3 regions of the Romboutsia sp. LXY-2 genome follow, and region 3 is predicted to be linked to each of the others. Evidence: riboswitches for the same ligand, from Rfam matches in the RefSeq annotation. Region 3 holds a riboswitch; each other region holds the start of a gene.
The links. A riboswitch is a leader RNA that binds a small molecule or an ion and turns the genes downstream of it on or off. The one in region 3 is predicted to bind lysine.
Positions count from the first base shown of each region.

Region 1: linked by a shared signal. The riboswitch ahead of ACI48P_RS00040 (Na+/H+ antiporter NhaC family protein) and the one ahead of ACI48P_RS09495 (aspartate kinase) in region 3 are both predicted to bind lysine.
Region 2: linked by a shared signal. The riboswitch ahead of ACI48P_RS15875 (YfcC family protein) and the one ahead of ACI48P_RS09495 (aspartate kinase) in region 3 are both predicted to bind lysine.

Region 1 covers NZ_JBKFGI010000001.1:6,438-9,659, reverse strand. The annotation lists gene aspD (aspartate 4-decarboxylase) at 1-1,119, opposite strand, end outside; lysine riboswitch at 1,489-1,664, shown strand; gene ACI48P_RS00040 (Na+/H+ antiporter NhaC family protein) at 1,799-3,222, shown strand, end outside.
Region 2 covers NZ_JBKFGI010000009.1:84,267-87,488, forward strand. The annotation lists gene ACI48P_RS15870 (sensor histidine kinase) at 1-1,255, shown strand, start outside; lysine riboswitch at 1,342-1,519, shown strand; gene ACI48P_RS15875 (YfcC family protein) at 1,659-3,089, shown strand; gene ACI48P_RS15880 (M20 family metallopeptidase) at 3,113-3,222, shown strand, end outside.
Region 3 covers NZ_JBKFGI010000004.1:239,575-242,796, reverse strand. The annotation lists gene ACI48P_RS09500 (cation:proton antiporter) at 1-1,080, shown strand, start outside; lysine riboswitch at 1,188-1,360, shown strand; gene ACI48P_RS09495 (aspartate kinase) at 1,442-2,635, shown strand; gene lysA (diaminopimelate decarboxylase) at 2,653-3,222, shown strand, end outside.

The DNA.
Region 1 (3,222 bases), on a different contig from region 3:
ACTTGATGGATTCATACTCATATCTCCGTAACGTTTGTTAAGAGATTTTTTTAAACCTTCATCTAAGTCATTAATTCTTTTATCAAAAACATTGTCTTCATGGAGAGCCATAGTACCTAATCTCCAACCTGTAACACCAAAGTATTTAGAGTATGAGTAAACCCCTATAGTATTGTATGGAAGCTTAGCCATTAAAGAAGTAAAGTCTTCTACAAAAGTACCATAAACATCATCTGAAATTATCATTAAATCCTCATTATAGTTTTTAACTACTTCAACTAAGTTGTTGCATGAATCTTCGTTTATAGCTATAGAAGCGGGATTATTTGGGTTTACTACAAATAAAGCTTTTATTGAAGTATCTTTAAGTTTTTCTAGTTCTTTCTTAGAATACTGCCATGTGTGATTTCCATTTTCGTCAACTTCATCAGCATTAATATTTATTACCTCAAAATTATAACGTGGAAGATGAGGTATTTCTAGATATGGTGTAAATATAGGAGTCATAAGAGCTATTTTATCACCTTTTCTTAAAAGTTCATTAGCCATTAATGAATCAAATATGTAACACATAGCTGCTGTTGCACCTTCTACTGCAAATACATCTATTTTACCGCCTACTTTTGTGTCATATTTCATTTCTTGGATTAAGTAATCATGAACAATTTTTTCACAGTGAGGAAGCATTCTATCTGGAAAAGGATAATTATCTCCAATTATTCCATCTGCAAGTTCATGAACAAATTCATCTATATTAAAATTAAGTACGTTTACTCCGAAGTCAACTATCCTTTTAGCAAGATCAGATCCTGGCATTTTTTTATTTTCCTCTATATATTTATAAAAACGATCACCAATTCCGTTAATTTGGGGCATACCAGCTAAATCACCTAGATCCCAATTTGATCTGGTTTCGCTTACCGCAAATTGTCCAAAAGTAAAGAAAGCCTCACGAGGTGTAGCTGCAGTCCAGTTTGGATTTCCTCTGCCAGCATCCAATACACATCTCTTATTTTTGTTAGCAGAGTACTTGGCTAAGTCTATTAATTTATCCTTAAATTCGAAAGGGCTTATTTTACCATACATCATTTGAAATTCTTTAAAACTATACGTTCTCATAACAAACATCTCCTTAATGTCAGATAATTAAAAATAATTCTATACTTAATATTATATACTCTTTGCTAGAAAAGTAAATGATAAAATAAGGTTAAAAAGTAAAAAAACTTATGATTGAAAACTGATATTGAATTTTTGCTTTATTTTATAATGAAATGGTAAAGGTCTAAAAACTATAAGATATGAATTGATATTACAAAAATATAGTTAATTTTAAGGATTGTATTAAAATTTAAACTTCATTATATAATACCACATATAATTAAATGGACAATATAAAAAATTCAGCTTTTGTAAAATATTCTGAAAAAACTATTGAAATATATGTTTTGGTAATATATACTAATAAGTATAAGAAAAGTGAATAAAATGTAGGGTAGAGGCGCGGTACTTAAGAGTACTAGTAATGAGGTAAGCACAATGATTTACTAGGAAAGGAATTATCGCCGAAGTGTATAACTGAAGCTTTAAGGTTGTATAACTGGGGATGCATAAAATATATGTATCACTGTCACAAACTTGTTTTGTGGTGAGCTATCATTTAAGGAAGTTTTTGTATGCTTATATAGTTTAATTTGATGTACAAAATATAGAGCCTTGAGTGTTATCTCAAGGCTCTTTTTATTTTACTCAAACCCTCAAAAATATTCACTACAATTACTTAAAAGGGGGAAATAACATGAACAGAAGAAATTTTAGACTTATTTTAATGACAGCGATGATTTTAATATTATCATCAACTACAGGATTTGCTGAGGAAGTAGATATTCAGGCGGCAAATGCAGCTAAATTTGGTATTTTAACTTTAATACCACCATTAGTGGCAATAGCACTAGCATTTATAACGAAAAATGTTGTAGTATCATTGTTAATAGGAATTATGTCAGGTAGTTTTATCTTGAATATCACAGGTAGCAATGTATTTAGTGCATTAGTTCAATCTTTCTTAGATGTAGTAAATAGAGCATTAAATTCTCTTGCTGATCCTTGGAATGCAGGAATTATACTACAAGTTTTAGCTATAGGGGGGGTTATAAACTTAGTAGCAAAAATGGGTGGTGCAAAAGCTATAGCTGAAGCATTAGCAAAAAGAGCAAAAAGTGCTAGAGGAACTCAATTAATTACTTGGTTTGCAGGGCTTTTAGTTTTCTTTGATGATTATGCAAATGCATTAATAATAGGTCCAATGATGAGACCTGTCGCAGATAAGATGAAAATATCAAGAGAAAGACTAGCATTCATAATAGATGCGACTGCTGCACCAATAGCAGGATTAGCAATAATATCTACTTGGATTGGACTTGAAGTTGGATTAATAGGTGAAGCTTTTCAAGGTATAGGATTAGAAACAAATGCATTTGGTGTATTTTTAAATACTATACCATATAGATTTTATAATATATTAATACTTGCTTTTATAGTAATATCTGCTTTACTTATGAAAGATTTTGGACCGATGAGAAAGGCTGAAATAAGAGCAAGACAAAGAGGAAATACTGGAAGTGAAGTATCATCAACTAAAGATGAAAAGTCTGTAGAATCTGATTTAGAACCAAAAGAGGGCGTAAAATTAAGTATATGGAATGCAATAATACCTATAGGAACATTAATTGCTGCGGCTCTTGTTGCATTTTACTATAGTGGATACTCAAGTATCATGGGTGGAGATGATGCCACTTTAATATCAATATTTACAAATTCGCCATTTTCTTTTGAAGCTATAAAAGAAGCATTTAGTGCATCTGATGCATCTGTAGCATTATTCCAATCAGCTTTACTTGCAAGTGTGGTTGCAATAATCATGGCTGTAGGACAAAAAATATTCACAATATCCGAGGCAATAGATGTTTGGGTTGATGGTATGAAGACATTAGTAATAACAGGGGTTATATTATTACTTGCTTGGTCGTTAAGCTCTGTAATAAAGGAATTAGGTACAGCAAAATACTTAATAAAATTATTATCAGGATCATTCCCAGCATTCTTACTACCAAGTTTAATATTTGTATTAGGTTCTATAATATCTTTCTCAACAGGAACAGCTTATGGAACAATGGGTATATTAATGCCATTAGCAGTACCACTTGCACATTCTATAAACCC
Region 2 (3,222 bases), on a different contig from region 3:
CTCATTTATAGGTAATAAATTAGAATTGAAAAAGATATTGAAAATATCAATTATATACGGAATACTATGTTATATTATTAAAAATTTGCTATATAGTGGAATAGTAACGGTATCAACATTTATTTTAGTAGTAGTTCTATATTCTCTTTCTGCTAAAATAAGTCCACTTATAAGTATTGTGTTGTTTGCATTGACTTATGGGATAAAATTTGTATCTGAATTTATTGTGATAACATTTGCAGATAACCAGGGGTTTGAACTTGCATATGTTTTAAGCAATCCGATTTTAAAGACTATATTTTTATATATGACACTAATAATACCTCTTATAATAGTATATTTAAACTTAAAGAAAGATGTAAATTTATTGAACTTGCATAGAAAAAGAAAAGTTAAAGTAGATAAAGGTGGATTAATTACTCATAGTCTAATTATATTAGGATCATTAAATATAATTATAGTGTCCATAATTGTAGCAACTTCAAGTGTAAATAATTATAGAACATATAAAAATTATGAATTAATTTTTGTTATGATGATAATAGCGAGTGTCATAAGTCTTATAATTATTGTAATTAATTTAGAGAAAAGAAAAGATATAGCTTTAATAGAAAAGAACTTAGTAGCAAGTAATTTAAAACAGATGGAAGAAACTGTTGATTTATTAAGAATACAAAGACATGATGTAATGAATCATTTGCAAATAATTTTGATGCAAATTAATAATGGTAAAAATGAAGATGCAAGAAAATATATTTTAGGATTGGCAGAAGATGTAAAAAATATAGGTATAGTTTTTAATACTGGAAATAATTATATTGATGCAATACTAAATTTTAAAAATAGAAAATGTATTGATTCACAAATAGAGCTAACAGCATGTATTGATAGTTTACTTGAAAATACTTGTCTTGAAGATACTCAATTAAGCTCAATATTTTTAAATATTATAGATAATGCAATAGATGAGCTTAGAAAGTGTGAAGTAGAATATAAATATATTCACGTTGATACATTTATAGAAAAAAATAAACATGTTATATCAATTAAGAATAATGGTCCTAAAATCGAAGACACTGAAAAAATATTTGGAATGGGAGTGTCATCTAAAGGAAGTAATAGAGGCTATGGTTTATTTTCAATTAAGCAATTACTTTTAAAAAATAAATGTAATATTTATGTACTAAGTGATGAAGAGGAAACTGAGTTTATTATTGAAATTCCAGTTCAAAAAAGTGAATTTATAGCGTCGTAATTATCTGAATTTAAAATTTATTTTAAAAATTTTGTTTACAAAACCAAAATTTTACTGTATAGTAGTTTTTAAATAAAAACGGAATAAAAAAAGATAGAGGCCGCGGTCTTTAAAAGTAAGTTTGTGGAGTGAAGCAAGCAGTGAAGCAAACTGAAAGGAAATACCGCCGAAGCATATAGCTAAAGCTAAAAAGCTATATAGTTGGGGTTATGTAGAATATACATAACACTGTCATAAATTTATTTATGGTGAGCTATCATGACAGATATATTTTATTTTTGTAAATAAGTATAATTACTATACTCCTATTTATAAATTCTAAAGAAAAGAATATAGTCTTGAGTGATTTGCTTCACTCAAGACTTTTTTTATTGGAATAATGACTAAAGAGGGAGTGATAGTAATGAATTTAGCACAATCAAACAGAGGGGTATCTAAGAAAAAATTTGGGGAGGGAATTAAAGTACCGCACACATTAGTAATTATTAGCGCAATAATAATCTTTGTTGCTATAGCTACATACTTTGTACCAGGTGGCGCATATGAAAAGATAGTAAATGAAGCTGGTAAAACTGTAGTTGTAGATGGATCATTTACATACGTTGAAAATCAACCACAAGGAGTGTTTGATGTGTTACAAGCACCTATTCAAGGAATCATTGAAGGTGCAGAAATAATAGCATTTTTATTTATAGTGGGTGGAGCATTTAACCTAATATCAAGAACTAAAGCAATAGATTTTGGAATAGTTCGTATAGTTAGTTTATTTAGAGGTAAAGAGATTTTAATAATACCAATAATATTCTCTATGTTTTCATTAGGTGGAGCTGTATTTGGGATGACAGAAGAAGCCGTTCCATTTATTGCAATGATGGTCCCATTAACATTAGTATTAGGGTATGACAGTATTGTGGCAGTTGCCATTACATATTTAGCTTGTAACACAGGATTCGCATCAGCAATGCTTAATCCATTTACAGTTGGTATAGCTCAGTCAATAGCTGAAATACCAATGTTTTCGGGGATTGAATATCGTACGATAATATGGATTATATCAACAATAACAGTAATTACATTTATAATGCTATATGCTAAGAAAATAAAGAAAAATCCTGAGTTAAGTCCAGTCTATGAAAGTGATCAAAAGAAGCGCCAAAACTTAGCTAACTTTGAAAATCAAGATGATACTTTTGATACAGCACATAAGATAATATTATTTTTACTTGCAGCATGTATAGGAATTATAGTTTGGGGTGTATTAGCTAAAGGATTCTGGATTCCTCAAATAGCAGCAGTATTTTTAGCTACAGGATTTATAAGTGGATTAATAGGAAAATTAAGCCCAGATGAAATGGCAGATGCATTTATATTAGGTGCAAAGGATATGATAGGTGCAGCGGTAATGTTAGGATTTGCAAGAGGTATAGTAATAGTAGCTGAAAATGCTAGCATAATAGACACTATATTATTCCACTTGGCTCAAGTATTAGGAACTCTTCCTGGTTTAATAGCATCATACTTAATGCTTCCAATACAAATGTTTATTAATTTCTTTGTAAGCTCTGGTTCAGGTCAAGCAGCATTAACAATGCCTATACTTGCACCACTTGGAGACTTAATAGGAATATCTCGTCAGTTAACAGTTTTAATATTCCAACTGGGGGATGGATTTTCAAATGCAATGTTCCCAACATCAGGTATACTAATAGCTTGCTTAGGGCTTGCTGGAATTCCTTATGGAAAGTGGTTAAAGTGGATATTACCATTACAAGGTATATTATTTGTTTTTGCAATAGCATTTATAACAATAGCTCAAGCAATTGGATGGAACTAATAAAATAAAAGGGGGAATTTTTAATGAAGAAAATATTATTAAATGAAGGTCAAAAAATAAAAGATAGATTAGCAGAAATAAGTGAATTTTTATATAATAATCCAGAGCTTGGTAACGAAGAGTACAAAGCATC
Region 3 (3,222 bases):
AATCTTGTTAATATTGAAGCTTTTCCAACAGCAAATGAAATTATATTGACATTTGGTTCTGCATTTATACTTTATGAAGGCGGAAGAGAAATAAAGCTGAGAGTACTTAATAAAGTAAAAATAACAGTTGGGTTATTAGCTTCTATTGGTGTTGTAATAACCGCTTTAATAATAGGTATAAGCGCTTATTTTATTCTAGAGTTACCAATAGGAGTAAGTTTATTATTAGGAGCAATTGTATCTTCAACAGACCCTGCTAGTTTAATACCTGTATTTAAGCAAGTACAAATAAAAGATAAACTTAAGCAGACAATAATAAGTGAGTCAGCATTTAATGACGCATTTGGTGCTATATTGTTTACATCAATACTAACAGGAATAACCCTAACGGAAAGAGTCGGTGTAATTCATACTACTTTAGAGCTTGTATTTATGATAGTGATAGGTGTATTAGTTGGTACTGGTGTTGCACTTATAGGTATTGGATTATCATCAGATAAAAAATATGGTATATTTAATGACTATGGACCCATTATCTCTGTTGTTATAGTAATATTTGCTTATGAGATATCTGAAAGATTTGGTGGCAGTGGATATATGTCAGTTTTTATATCTGGCTTAATCTATGGAAATAAGAAGAGATTTGGGTTATGGATTCCAGATGAAAGCTATTTATCAGGAGTACATTTTAGAGAAAATATAGCTACAATTTCTAGAATGGCTATTTTTATAGTCTTAGGAACACATTTAGATATTAGTTCTTTAATAAAGTATGGTTGGAAATCTTTATTATTAGTTTTAGTGTTAATGCTTATCGCAAGACCTATTGTCGTAATAATGTGCACTACTATTGATAAAAAAGCTGCATGGACTTTAAATGAAAAATTATTTATGATGTGGGTAAGAGAAACTGGTGTTATACCTGCAGCCTTATCAGGAATAGTCGTATCTACAAAAGTATATGGTTATGAAGTTATATCATCTGCAGTTTTTATGACAATTATAGTTACGCTGCTGGTACAAGCTAGTACTACAGGCATTGTAGCTAAGAAACTTCGTGTGTTAAAGGATGATGAATAAAATTTATAATATACTATAAAAATTTTATTATATATTTAAAAAAATATAATTGTTGCAATATTTAAAACAATGTGATTTAATTATATTAATTAAAAATTAAGTAATGAGCCTAGGGTAGAGGCGCTGTAATTAATAGTACTTTTTTAGAGTTGGCAGACGTTGATGAAAAAGGAAAGGAATTATAGCCGAAGAAGATTTATTGGCAGATAAATTTTCTGGACTTACACATAACATGTGTAAGACTGTCACTTAAAAACTTAAGTGGTGAGCTACAAGGTTACTTTGAGTATGATTTCTTACGTCCAAAGTATACCTTTGGGCGTTTTTTATTACCCAAATTTCATTTTTAAGGGGGATATATATGGATATAGTGGTACTAAAATATGGGGGAAGCTCAGTTGCAACTACTGAGAAAATAAAATTAATTGCTGAAAATATTATAGATAGGAAAAAAATTAATCCTAAAATAGTTGTTGTTGTTTCTGCAATGGGAGACACAACAGATAATTATATAAGCTTAGCTAAAAACATTACAGAAATACCAAGTAAAAGAGAACTAGATGTTTTAATGTCAACAGGAGAAATGATATCAGCATCTTTATTATCGATGGCATTAAATTCTCTGGGATGTAAATCTATAAGTTATAGTGCATATCAACTTGATATTCAAACTAGTGGAGCACATGAAAAATCAGCAATTGATGATATCAATATAAAGAAAGTTCAACAAAAACTTGATGATGGATATATAGTGATTGTTACTGGTTTTCAAGGAATAAATGACCATGGAGATATAACAACACTAGGAAGAGGTGGTTCTGACACTTCAGCAGTTGCACTTGCAGTTAAATTAGGAGCAAAATGTGAAATATATACTGATGTAGATGGAATATATTCAACTGATCCAAGAAAGTATAAAGGTGCTAAGAAGCTTGAGGTAATAGATTATGAGGAAATGCTTGAACTAGCTAGTCTAGGTGCCCAAGTAATGCATTCTAGAAGTATTGAACTAGCACAAAAGTTTAACACAGAAATATATGTAGGACAGTCTTGTTCAGGTATTAAGGGTACATATATAAGAAGGGGAAATCAAATGAAATTAGAAGATAAAGTAATAACAGGTATAGCAACAAGCGATGAAGATATTTCAATTACAATAAAAGATTTAAACTTAGATGATGTATGCTCTTTATTTGAAGGAATAGCATGTAGTGGTATAAGTGTAGATATGATAAGTCAAACAGCGCCGATAGACGGAAAAACTTGTGTATCTTTTACCGTACCTAAAGATGATAAATTTGAATGTAGAAATATAGCGTGTGAATATGCAAAAAATGAAAATATATTTATTGACGAGAAAATAACCAAATTTTCATTAGTAGGATTAGGTATGAAAAACACTGCAGGTGTTGCTTCAAAGGTATTTAGAATTTTTAAAGAAAATGATATTGCCATAAAATTAATAACAACATCAGAAATAAGAATCACATGTGCTATCAATAGTACTGATAAAGAAAGGGCTTTAAATGAAGTAGGTAAAGAATTTAACATATAACATTTTTGGAGGAGAATATGAAATTACAGGGAACGATGAAAATCAATAATAACACATTGCACATTGGGGGGGTAAGTTGCCTAGAATTAGGACAGAAATATTCAACTCCACTTTATGTATTTGATGAATATTTAGTGAGAAAAAATTGTAGAGACTATGTAAATTATTTTAAAGTAAATGAAAATAAAAACAGAGTTGCTTATGCCGGTAAAGCATTTTTACCAATTTATATGTGTAAGCTTATAGATGAAGAAGGTTTATACTTAGATGTTGTATCAGGTGGAGAATTATATACTGCAAAAAAAGCAGGTTTTCCAATGTCGAAAGTATTATTTCATGGAAATAGTAAAACAGTAGATGAAATACAAATGGGTATTAATTTTGGAGTAGGAATATTTGTAGTAGACAATTTTTATGAACTTGACTTAATAGAAAAAATTTGTAACGAATCAGGTAAGTCTCAAAATATATATTTTAGAATAACTCCAGGAATAGAAGCTCATACACATGATTATATAAAGACGGGGCAAATAGATTCAAAATTTGGTTTTGCATTAGTTAATGGAGACTTACATAATGCTGTAAAT